3 regions of the Vibrio sp. NH-7 genome follow, and region 3 is predicted to be linked to each of the others. Evidence: predicted binding sites of a transcription regulator. Region 3 holds the regulator's gene; each other region holds the start of a gene.
The links. The regulator MetJ, encoded in region 3, represses methionine synthesis genes. The targets are predictions, from matches to a motif close to TTAGACNTNTANANGTCTAA.
Positions count from the first base shown of each region.

Region 1: the regulator MetJ is predicted to act here: its motif matches at 2,367-2,386, upstream of metN (methionine ABC transporter ATP-binding protein MetN).
Region 2: the regulator MetJ is predicted to act here: its motif matches at 2,226-2,245, upstream of metA (homoserine O-acetyltransferase MetA).

Region 1 is NZ_CM132187.1:2,289,239-2,293,504, reverse strand. Features, by position in the region: gene ACUALS_RS10630 (MetQ/NlpA family lipoprotein) at 1-527, opposite strand, end outside; gene ACUALS_RS10625 (methionine ABC transporter permease) at 559-1,236, opposite strand; gene metN (methionine ABC transporter ATP-binding protein MetN) at 1,226-2,260, opposite strand; gene gmhB (D-glycero-beta-D-manno-heptose 1,7-bisphosphate 7-phosphatase) at 2,507-3,058, shown strand; gene ACUALS_RS10610 (MliC family protein) at 3,101-3,448, shown strand; gene treR (trehalose operon repressor TreR) at 3,501-4,266, shown strand, end outside.
Region 2 is NZ_CM132187.1:1,424,504-1,428,769, forward strand. Features, by position in the region: gene rlmF (23S rRNA (adenine(1618)-N(6))-methyltransferase RlmF) at 1-173, shown strand, start outside; gene pilW (type IV pilus biogenesis/stability protein PilW) at 387-1,097, opposite strand; gene metA (homoserine O-acetyltransferase MetA) at 1,262-2,203, opposite strand; gene ACUALS_RS06705 (DUF3859 domain-containing protein) at 2,383-2,820, shown strand; gene ACUALS_RS06710 (bifunctional diguanylate cyclase/phosphodiesterase) at 2,948-4,266, shown strand, end outside.
Region 3 is NZ_CM132187.1:2,851,237-2,855,502, forward strand. Features, by position in the region: gene priA (primosomal protein N') at 1-14, opposite strand, end outside; gene rpmE (50S ribosomal protein L31) at 323-541, shown strand; gene ACUALS_RS13265 (malic enzyme-like NAD(P)-binding protein) at 798-2,075, shown strand; gene metJ (met regulon transcriptional regulator MetJ) at 2,204-2,524, opposite strand; gene ACUALS_RS13275 (O-succinylhomoserine (thiol)-lyase) at 2,743-3,909, shown strand; gene ACUALS_RS13280 (bifunctional aspartate kinase/homoserine dehydrogenase II) at 3,909-4,266, shown strand, end outside.

The DNA of each region.
Region 1 (4,266 bases), 560 kb from region 3:
TTTTTCGGGTTTGCCGTGATGTCACGAACCGTTGCTAGTAGACCTGCACCTTCACGAAGTTCGATCAGACCTTGCTGCTCAAGAAGTAGTAGTGAACGACCTAGGTTAGTTGGATCGTTTGGAACAGCGATGCGCGCGCCTTCTTGGATCTCATCCACAGATTTTACTTGCTTAGAGTAGCCAGCGATTGGGTAAACGAACGTGTTACCTGCGATAGTCAGTTTGTAACCACGATCTGCCACTTGCTGATCTAGGTATGGCTTGTGTTGGAATGCGTTGATATCGATTGAACCGTCATCCAATGCAGCGTTAGGCGTTACGTAGTCAGTGAAAGTAACAAGCTCAACGTCTAGGCCGTATTGCTCTTTTGCTACTTTTGCAGCAACTTCAGCAACTTGTGCTTCAGCACCTGCCATAACACCTACTTTGATTTTGCTGTTGTCAGCGGCTTTTTCGCCACAGCCAGATAACACTAATGCTGATGCAGCAGCGGCAATTGCCAAAAGACCTTTAAGATTGAATTTCATGACTATCTCCTTGTAATAAATCGAATAATTTTTATCTGTGATCGACGCGGCGCACAATGGCATCGCCGATAGATTGAATAATTTGCACTAAAATAATCAGCATCACGACCGTTACTGCCATTATGACCACATCATAGCGATGGAAGCCGTAACGGATGGCGACGTCACCTAGGCCACCACCACCTACCGTACCGGCCATTGCTGAGTAGCTGACTAGCGTAACCAATGTAATGGTGACTGAGTTGACGATGGTCGGTAGCGCTTCAGGAAGCAATACCTTAGAAATGATTTGTACCGGTGTTGCGCCCATCGATTGTGCTGCTTCTACCAGACCTGTTGGTACTTCAAGCAAGGCACCTTCGATCAAACGAGCGACAAATGGAATTGCGCCGATGGTAAGCGGTACGATAGCGGCTGTAGTACCGATAAAGGTGCCGACTAAAATTTTTGTCACAGGGATTATGGCAACCATCAATACCAAGAATGGAACAGAGCGACCGATGTTCACGATGGCACCAAGTATGCTATTAAGCTTGGTGTTTTCGAGTAGACCACCTTTTTTCGTGGTATGGAGAATAACACCAAGTGGAATGCCCACGGCAAATCCAACAATTCCGGCAACCGCGACCATGTAAAGGGTTTCCCAAGTGGCGCCAATCAGCAAGTTGCCATTGAGGTTTAGCCATTCTGATACTGTATTAAAGGACATAACCCAATACCTCTACTTTTACGTTATGTTCACGGAGGAATTCGATAGCAGCATTGTCATCCTGCTCATTACCAAACAGTTCAGCGACCATCATGCCGAACTTCACACCACCTGCGTAATCAAGATCAGAGCTCAAAATGCTGACGTCTATATTGAACTTGCGTGCAATTTGCGTCATCAGTGGTGCGTCTACTGTTGCCCCCGTAAACTCTAAGCGAACCAGTGGGTAGCTGCCTTCAACTCGAGTTTCTTGCAAGCGAACTTGGTAATCCTCTGGGATGGAGAGATCCAGCGTCGAGCGAATGAACTCATGGGCCAATTCCGTTTTCGGGTGGGCAAAGATTTCGCCGACCGTGCCTTTTTCAACGAGCTCGCCACCACCAATAATGGCCACCTCGTGACAGATGCTTTTCACTACGTCCATTTCGTGAGTGATCAGCAGCATTGTGATATTCAGCTTGCGATTGATCTCTTTAAGTAGCTCAAGAATAGATTGAGTGGTCGCAGGATCGAGGGCGCTGGTGGCTTCGTCACACAGCAGCACTTTTGGATCCGATGCCAGTGCACGAGCAATCGCAACACGCTGTTTCTGGCCGCCACTTAGATTGGATGGGTAGCTTTCATGCTTGTCTGCAAGGCCAACCAGTTTCAATAACTCTGTCACCTTGGTGCTGATTTTTTCTTTTTCGGCGCCAGCCAGCTCAAGTGGAAGCGCGACATTATCGAATACAGTGCGAGAAGAAAGCAGATTAAAGTGCTGAAAAATCATGCCGATGTTGCGGCGTGTTTTGCTCAGTTCAGACTTTGATAATTTAGTGAGGTCCACGCCGTCAACAATGATAGAGCCACTTGTTGGGGCTTCCAGCATGTTTACACAGCGAATAAGCGTACTTTTCCCTGCTCCAGATGAGCCGATTACACCGAAAATCGTTCCTTGAGGAATGTGTAGATTGATGTCTTTAAGGGCATTGATTTCCTTTTTGCCCTGATAAAACACCTTATTAACTTGATTAATTTCAATCATCGAGAAACTCGCTAATCCGATTACCTTGGGAGCAGTAGATAATTTTGAACTACATCTCATTTAGTAGACGATGCTATGGTCTCGCGTGTTTTCTGTCAATAGATATTTTTACGTCTAGACGTCTAAATGGTTATTTTGCTCAATCGTTTGGTAATTAGATAGTGATGAAAGAAATAAAGCGTGCAATAATTCTTACTATAACTGGGTAATTCACCCCAAAGAAAGTAACGGATAGAGAAGCATATTTTGGCTAAACCAGCAGTCTTTTTAGATCGTGATGGCGTGATTAACGTCGACCATGGTTACGTACATGATGAGCATGATTTTGAATTTATCGAAGGCGTGTTTGAAGCGACGAAGAAACTGAAAGAGATGGGCTACTTGCTTGTCTTGGTGACTAACCAGTCTGGTATTGCTCGTGGTAAGTTTAGTGAAGATCGCTTCCTGGACTTAACACAGTGGATGGACTGGAACTTTGTCGATAATGGCGTTGAGTTTGATGGTTTTTACTACTGTCCTCACCATGCTGAACATGGACAAGGTAAATACAAAGAAGAGTGTAATTGCCGTAAACCCAAGCCTGGTATGTTTATCTCAGCACGAGACTTTTTGAAAATTGACATGGCAAACTCTGTCATGGTTGGTGACAAAGCGGAAGATATGATGGCAGCGGATGCTGCTGGCGTAGGAACCAAAATTCTCGTTCGTACAGGTAAGCCAGTCACTGACAAAGGTGAGGCGCTTGCCTCTGTTGTGCTAGACAGTATTAAAGACGTGCCAGCTTATCTCACTAAATAGCATGAAAGGGTCGCTTTGGCGGCCCTTGTTTGTTTGGAGGTCATGATGAAAAAAGGACGATTTATCGTGATGATGGGCGTAGCCTTAGCAGGTTGCTCCCAATCAGCGTCACAATCAGACAACACCTTTCAAGGGGACTGGATTCAGTACCAATGTGACGCGGGTCAGGCATTTGAGGTTGGTTATCTACCAGGGCAAGAAAAAGCTTGGCTGAAAGTGGATCAGCAAGAGTTCCCTTTGATACAAGTCCCGTCAGGCTCTGGAACCAAATACATACTGGATGATGGTACTGCCGCAACCGCTAACCCTATTGTGTTGCATACCAAAGGTACGAATGCACGATTGGAATTTGCACGCTCCATATACAAAAATTGTCAGTTCGACGAGTAACACAGACTTCGCGATTCGTTAACCATGAGACTAGGAAGCTAACTATCCCCCTATGAGTAAAAAACTAACCATTCTTGATATTGCTAAGTTATCGGGCGTCGGTAAGTCGACCGTATCTCGAGTATTGACCAATGATCCGAAAGTAAAGCCTGCGACGCGGGCGAAAGTCGAACAAGTGATTCAAGAATCCGGTTACGTACCTTCCAAGTCTGCGCAAACCATGCGCGGTGGAAGTCAAAAAGTCGTTGGGGTGATCATTTCACGTTTGGACTCTCCATCAGAGAACAAAGCGGTAGGGAGCATGCTCAACACGCTTTATGCCGCGGGGTATGACGTGGTGATTATGGAAAGCCAGTTTGATCGCGACAAAACTAATGCCCACCTTGATGTGCTGAAAAAGCGTAATGTCGACGGAGTTATCGTGTTTGGCTTTAGTGATTTTGATGTGACCAAACTGGGCAGTTGGCAAAACCGTACCGTGGTGATTGCCATGGATACGGATCAAGTCTCTTCAATCAATTACGATAACGAGCAAGTGATCATCAAAGCGCTCGAGTATCTTCAGCAAAAATCGCTCAGCCGTATTGCCTTTATCGGAGTGGACCCGAGTGACAAAACAACGGGTAAGTTGCGTCTGGATGCTTACTTAACTTGGTGTCGCGCTCATGCACTAGAGGCTTGCTACCAAACTGGTCAGTTGAATCATGAAAGTGCCTACCTACTTGTCGATAAAGTCCTCAAACCCGAGACACAAGCCATCGTCTGTGCCAGTGATACTCTGGCGCTAGGTGTCATCAAGCGCCTCCAAGAACTCGACC
Region 2 (4,266 bases), 1.4 Mb from region 3:
GGTTTTCAACGCTGATTTCCAAAAAAGAGAACGTTCGTTGGATGCGAAAAAACCTTGAAAAGGCTGGGGCGAGAGAAGTTAGGATTATCGAGATGAGCCAAGGGCAGAAGATAAGTCGCTTTATGGCTTGGACCTTTAAAACGGACGCTGAGCGCAAAGCTTGGTTTCAATAATCAGTTAACGTGAGGAGGGCATATGGAATTTGAAATTTATATGCCCTGTGAGCCCGCGTGGATCTGCACCAGTTTTTTATGGCTTTTTGCAATGCTGTTTCTGCTCGGTCTGATTGGCTTTATCTACATTCTTTACAACGAATATCAAAAAATACAACGCGCGAGTCGAGTTAGAAAACGGCGCCAAACGCATCATACTAAGCGTAAACCCCGTTAACCCATTTTATCCAATTTGGCCTGATATTGCTGTTGCAATGAGGGGTTTCCTGCCTGCTCTTCAAGATTGATCAGTAATTTGAGCGACGGCTTTTGCAGTCCATAAGATTGGTGGAACTTCATCAATCGGATGCGAGCCTGAGTATATTCCCCATCTTCAATCTCTAGCTTAGCAAGGTGCAAAATTGAGCTCGCGCGATATGGGTCATGATCGAGTGTGCGAGTAAAGTAGTATTTGGCTTGTTCGTTGTTTCCTGCTTTTAAGGCGCACATCGCGGCGTTTTCGTAACTACCTGAAATCAAATAGTAATAAGGTTGATCGATGGCTGCATTAAAGTATTTGTCAGCGCTGCTGTAGTCACCTTGTTTACAAAGAAAGGTACCAAAGTTATTCAACACGTTGCCATTTCTTGGATGCTGCTTGAGCGCCGTTTTGTACATTCGTTCGGCAGATTGAGTCTCGCCTACTTTTTCAAAATAGTGTGCCATTGAAAGTTGGGCGCGATAGTAATTGGGCGAGTGATCGAGTGCTTTCTCTAGATTTTCGCGCGCTTTTACCATGTTTCCTTGTTCAAGATAACCAATACCCAGTGCGATACGGGCTTCAGCACGTTCGGTTGGGTTGAAGGAGGGGTCAGACTGATTGGTGGCGTCAACGGTGACGCAACCAACGAGCATTAAGCTAAGAATGAAAGAAAGTGAACGCATAAGCTGTGTCTTTTTAAGGGTTTAACAGCATGTATAACGTAAAGCGCGAAAGAGTTTGATGGGCTCAGATTCACTATGCGACAGACACGGCACTATTGATTGTCTAAGTTGCATATATGCCGATGAAAGGAAGAAAGGGTTCAAACGAACCCTTCCATCTTGTCTTAGTCATCTTTGGTAAAGTTAGCTTCGCTAAAGTGGTCAAGATCGTACGGCGTTTGTTGGTAAACGCAGTAGTTTAACCAGTTGGCAAACAGCAGATGCCCGTGGCTTCGCCAACTGGCGATAGGTTTATTGTCTGGATTGTTGTTCGGGTAGTAGTTAACTGGAATTGCGGGCTCCATGCCTTCACCAAGGTCGCGAATGTACTCGTGATGTAAAGTGAGGGAATCGTATTCAGGGTGACCAGTTACAAACACGTTTCGCTTATCTTTGGTGGCGGCCAGGTAAACACCTGCGACATCGGATGTAGCAAGAATATCGAGATCGGTATGTTCCTCTAAATACTCTGCGGAGAAATCTGCGTAGCGAGAATGAGGTGCTAAGAAACTGTCATCAAACCCTCTCAAAATTGGGTGGTAAGGATGGTGAATTTGATGGTGATAAACCCCAGAGAGCTTCTCTTTGCGTGTTCGTTTGGGCAGATCATATAACAATTTGAGACCTGCTTGCGCCGCCCAACAGACATATAAGGTTGAAGTGACATGCTCTTTAGCCCATTGCATGATGGTCTTCAAATGGTCCCAATAGATCACGTCTTCAAACTGAACCAAGCCAAGAGGTGCACCTGTGATAATGAGTCCGTCGAAATTGCGCTCTTTGACCATTTCAAACTGGCGATAGAAGTTATCGAGGTGTTCAGTCGGGGTGTTTTTGCTTGGGCGGTTGTCAATACGCAGCAGCTCAATGTCTACTTGAAGCGGACTGTTCGACAGTAGACGTAAGAACTGGGTTTCCGTCTCGATTTTCTTCGGCATAAGATTGAGGATCAGAACCTTTAGCGGACGGATTTCCTGAGTCGAAGCGCGAGACTCTGGCATAATGAAAATGTTTTCCTGTCGCAGTACGTCAGATGCAGGTAATTGATCGGGGATCTTAATTGGCACAGCTTACTCCCTAAGCATGATTATGGACGTCTATACATCCAAACTTAGCGCAATCAGAATGAGATGTCGATAGCAAATGTGTGCCAATTTCTAATACACTTGCCGCTTGGACACTCGTTTCAACAGCAAAAAGCGACATCTGATATTCAGAAGAACTGTCACCATAACCGGAGTCAATCATGGCAAAGCGTTCACCCATCGTAGAAATCACGTCGTACGGCATCTATCAAGATTGGGACTCAAAATCCAAACACCTTCCGAAAATACAAGAGTTTACGACCAAGGTACCCGCGCAAGAGGAGACAGAGTTTGGTTTCATCGTCAATATCAAAAAAGCCAAGGGGTCAGTGATTGAATACTGTATTGACCACCCGGGGGTAAAAGGAAAAAAGGGGCAGGTTTTGGAGCCCTTTACTGGGGAGCTTCACATTGGCAGTAATGATTGGGACTTTTACCTTGGTGATACCATCCAGCTGTTAGACCCAATTGATGGCTATGACTCTAATATCGGTAAGTGGGCGATGAGTATTCGCTTAAAAGGTGAAGTCATTGCAAGTAAAACGTTTGAGGTGTTTGCAAAAGACGAAGGCGAATTTTGGCGCAAGCGAGGTTTTTAAACGCTGAATTTCGGCATTTAGTGAATCTGTTTCACATCTCTATTAATTAAATTAGACGCATATCAAGTCGAGCGGGCGGTTATTTCTATAATATTGATAATGACTTGTAAAATTATAACAAAATCATATGAATCGACTTCGCTTGTTTAACCTTAAGCTGGAAACCAAAACCGCCCTCTACTTTATCTTTGGTCTTCTTGGCATCACCCTCAGCTGTCTCTACATTACCCGATACTTTTTTTTGCTCAGCTTAGACAGCTTAGAAACCATGGAATCTAATCGTGCCAGTGCACAGGCGCAAAGCTTAATCACGACCATGGTTCAAGAGCTAGAGGTCCGCTCTTATGATTGGGCATACTGGGACGAGACGCATGAATTGCTGTTAGGTGCGAGCTTAAGTGACTATCGGGAAAGAAACCTTGTCCAAGAGTCCCTTGACGCGCTGAGTTTAGATCTGATGATTTTTACTGATCTGCAAGGGCAAGTTATCGATTCTATCGAGCGTCGTGACGGGGACAGCGAACCCGTCACCTTACCAGCCAAAATCATGTCTGAGTCTGCAGTCTTGGAGCACATTTCCAAGATGAACAAGGTACTGGATTCATTTCGAGAAAGTTTTAGTGGCTTGCTCAGCGTTGATGACCAAGTATGGATCATCACTCTGTCCCCAGTAAGAAACAGTGATGGCACATCTGCATCCTCTGGCTGGCTTATCTGGGGCCAGAACTTAACGGCACGTTTTCCCGGCAACTACAATTCGATCTTGATTGCTGATAATAAGATTGAGTACGTTTCTGACTCCCATCAAGGTTCATTGGTTCCAGAGATCGAGAAAACGCGGCGAACCTTAATTCAGACTGTCGATCTCGCGGGGATGTCAGGCGAACCTGTCGCACACCTCACGACGGTGGTTGAGCGCGTTCACTATTTAAAGGGCAGTGTGCTTTTTAGCTATTTGTTTGTGGCTGTCGCGATTGTTGCTGTGGTTATCTCATTGGCAACGTTTTTGATGTTTCGGCGCCGAGTTGCCGTTCGCTTTTCCGATCTCGAGAAAGACATTGATGAGCTGTTTTCATCCTATCAACTGGAAGGGTTAAACCAGCCAAACAAGGATGAACTCGATCGCTTGATTAAATTGGTCAAAACCCTAGCGAGTAATACGTCCAGTGCTCAAGAGCTGCTTCACGATACCCAACAAAAATTTGATGCCCTGTATCAAAGCCAAACCATTGCTATGGTTTTGGTGAGAGAGCGGGAGATTGTCGACATCAATCAGACCGCATTGCTGCTGCTTGACTATCAACATGAAGAAGTCGTCCACCAACCGCTGGATTTGTTGTGCCCAGACAGCGATCAACCTGAATGTCAGATCGACCGCATGTATCGCATGTACCATCAGGGGCAGACTCAGTTTGAGGCGCAAATGCTCACTAAAAATGGCGACAA
Region 3 (4,266 bases):
ATCGTTGGTCGCATAATAGCCATTAAAGAAGTGTAAAGTGAGACCAAACCAGTGTAAGGGAAAAGGTCAAAAGTAGAAAGAGACGGGATTTGTTGACCAAAACTTGGCTTGAGTGAATACCAACAAGTGCCTTTGCCATATTCGGCTAAAAAAGTAGCACTTTTCTCTGTAAACGGGTTGATTCAGAGAGATGGATTCATTACTATAGCGCGCCTTAGAGATATGGCTCGCCAATGGCAGCGGTATCCAAGCTATTTTTTAACTACGTGTGGTGTCCGGCTAAGATTCGGATAGCGACACGGCCTATATTAGAGGTTCTCCCATGAAAGCTGGTATCCACCCAGAGTACAAAGCTGTTAAAGCAACATGTTCTTGTGGCAACTCTTTTGAGTTCAACTCAACTCTAGCTAAAGAGTCAATCCACCTAGACGTATGTGACAAATGTCACCCATTCTACACTGGTAAGCAACGTATCGTTGATACAGGCGGCCGTGTTGATCGCTTCAACAAGCGTTTCGGTGCTCTATCAAGCAAGAAGTAATCACTTCTTAGCCGAATCTAAAAAGGACGCCCTGGCGTCCTTTTTTGTTTTCCACGTTCAGAAAAGTCTCTATTAACGCAGTGTATTGCTTCATCAATATTGAGAATTCCTAGCGACATCTCTATTCATCTGGTCTAATCTCCAGTGAATTGACACCTTTTGGCGTTACAGGTCGCATTCTGACCTTTGCAGCTTGACTTAGTTACTCTAGAATGGATTCCCCCTTTCCAAACATTAATAACGAGTACCTACACCTATGTCATCTGACAATCACCAAGAACTATCCCCTGAAGAACAATTCCGTCAACAGGCGTTGGATTACCATGCTTACCCAACAGCCGGTAAGATCTCTGTTGAACTTACCAAACCTGCGGAGACCGCAACTGACCTCGCGTTAGCATACAGCCCAGGTGTAGCGGAGCCCGTTCGTGAGATCGCGCAAAACCCAGACAATGTTTACAAATATACGTCTAAAGGCAACATGGTTGCGGTTATTTCAAACGGTACTGCGATTCTTGGTCTAGGTAACTTAGGTCCGCTGGCCTCAAAACCAGTCATGGAAGGTAAATCACTGCTATTTAAACGCTTCGCTGGTTTGGACTCGATTGATATTGAAGTCAAACACCGCACTATTGAAGAGTTCGTTGACACTGTCGCTAACATTGCTGACACCTTTGGTGGTATTAACCTAGAAGACATCAAAGCACCGGATTGCTTCGAAATTGAAAAGCAACTGATTGAACGTTGTGATGTTCCTGTTTTCCACGACGACCAACACGGTACTGCAATTGTTACTGCGGCGGGCATGCTTAACGCGATCGAGCTACAAGGTAAAAAGCTAGAAGAGGCGACGATCGTTTGTTTGGGCGCAGGTGCTGCCGCTGTAGCTTGTATGGAGCTACTGATCAAATGTGGCGCGATGCGTGAAAAGATTTATATGCTTGACCGTAAGGGGGTCATTCATACTCGTCGTGACGACCTAAATGAGTACAAGCAGCTATTCGCCAACAATACAGATAAACGCACGCTTGAAGATGTGATCGAAGGCGCGGACCTGTTCTTAGGTGTATCTGGTCCTAACCTACTTCCGGCGGAGGCTCTAAAGCTGATGGCCGACAAACCTGTTGTGTTTGCTTGTTCTAACCCTGATCCAGAGATCAAGCCGGAACTGGCACATGAAGTGCGTGATGACCTCATCATGGGTACGGGCCGCTCTGACTATCCAAACCAAGTGAACAACGTTCTTTGCTTCCCATTCATCTTCCGTGGTGCATTGGATGTTCGCGCAAGTGAAATCAATGATGAAATGAAACTTGCAGCGGTTGATGCGATTCGTCAACTGGCAAAAGAAGAAGTGCCGGCAGAAGTCCTTAAAGCTGCGGGCGTAGACCACTTAGAGTTTGGACCAAGCTACATCATTCCAAAACCAATGGATGCTCGCCTACTACCTCGCGTTGCTAAAGCTGTGGCACAAGCGGCCGTTGACTCTGGCGTTGCACGTATCGATATGCCTGAAGGCTACATGGAAGCGTAATCGTCACGCCTCTGAAAACCAAAAGCCGCTAACCTAAAGTCAGCGGCTTTTTAGTATCTGAAACAAATCGACGACAGCAAATTAAGAGGTGCGTTTGTTACCAATTATGGACTAACCAAGGCGTGTTTTTATTCTTCGTCAAACGCTTCGTACTCGATCCCCATTTCTTCCATCAGTTTTTTCACTTCTGCAGGGATATCATCTGGGCGATCTTTTCGTAAATCTTCATCCGTTGGTAGTGGCTGACCGGTATAGGCATGCAAAAATGCTTCACACAATAGCTCACTGTTTGTTGCATGGCGTAGGTTATTAATCTGACGACGAGTACGCTCATCCGTTAATACCTTCAATACTTTCAATGGAATAGAAACCGTGATCTTCTTTACTTGTTCGCTTTTCTTTCCATGCTCAGCGTATGGGCTTATGTATTCGCCATTCCAGTCTGCCATTGCGCACCTTAATTCATTTTTATGTTTAGTTGAGTAAAGCGCAATTTTAGCGGTATTTATAGCCACAAGCAAAGACATATAGACGTCTAGAAGTGTTGACGTCTCTAAAAATGAGAAGTAAAGTGGTGAGATATGGAGATGGAATAACATATATCTAACATCCATCAGGTATATCGTATTCCCTACAAGTTGTCACCACTGTTCGAAAGGAAACACTTATGAGCGCCCATAAGCCAGCCACCATTGCCGTACGTACTGGTATTGAATCAGATACTCAACACCACGCTGTTGTTCCCCCTATTTACCTCTCGACAAACTATGGCTTTCCAGCCTTTGGTGAAGTTCCTCAGTATGACTATACCCGCTCCGGCAACCCGAACCGAGGTTTGCTTGAAACTGCATTGTTTGAGTTAGAGTCAGGCAAAGGCGCGGTAGTGACAAATTGTGGCACCTCTGCGCTCAACTTATGGGTGTCTGCATTTTTGGGCCCAGATGACCTCATCATCGCGCCTCATGACTGCTACGGTGGCACATACCGTTTATTCAACACGCGCTCACTGAAAGGTGACTTCAAAGTGCAGTTTGTTGATCAATCGGACGAGCAAGCACTCGATGCCGCCATTGCGCTAAAACCGAAACTCATCCTGATTGAAACCCCTTCCAACCCTTTAGTGCGCGTGGTCGATATCGCAAAAGTATGCGCCAAAGCAAAACAGGTTGGTGCGCTCGTCGGTGTCGACAATACCTTTTTAACACCAGTGTTCCAAAAGCCTCTCGAATTAGGCGCAGACTTCGTTATTCACTCAACCACCAAGTACATTAATGGCCACTCAGATGTCATTGGTGGCGTGGTCGTTACTAAAACCGAGCAACATGCAGAGGAGCTTGCTTGGTGGGGCAACTGTATCGGCGCGACAGGTACTCCATTTGACAGTTATATGACCCTACGTGGCATACGCACCTTAGGGGCTCGCATGAAGGTGCATGAAGAAAGTTCGGCGCAAATCCTTGAGTACCTCAAAAACCAAGACCTTGTTGGAGCCATTTATCATCCGAGTCTTCCGGATCATCCAGGACACGAAATAGCGAAACGACAGCAGTCTGGCTTTGGCTCTATGCTCAGCTTTGAGTTTGCAGGAAGCTTTGAGCAGCTCAAACACTTCGTTGGCCAGCTCGAACTCTTCTCACTAGCCGAGTCTTTGGGTGGCGTAGAGAGTTTGATCTGCCACCCAGCTTCGATGACACACAGAGCGATGGGTGAAGAGGCGCTTGCAGAAGCGGGAGTCACTCATCAGTTGCTCCGCTTGTCAGTCGGTTTAGAAGATGCCGGTGACCTAATTGCAGACTTAGACCGCGCCTTTAATCAAACCAAGGAGGCATGCTAATGACTGCTTCTCGTCAGCTGCATAAATTTGGCGGCAGTAGCCTCGCCGATCCCGAATGTTACCGCCGCGTAGTCACCATCTTAAAAGAGTACTCCAACAGCGAAGACCTGATTGTCGTCTCTGCAGCAGGAAAAACCACCAACCGACTGATCGAGTTCCTTGAATCCCTCAACAAAGATGGTCGACTAGCGCATGAAGTGCTGCAAAGCCTCCGCCAGTTCCAAACTTCCTTGATTGAAGAGTTGATCACATCGGAAGAACAAGACGCCTTGTTGGCAATACTTCATGATGAGTTTTCAACATTAGGCGATTTGACCGCACCACTCACTGACGCGGAGAAAGCGGCGGTACTTGGCC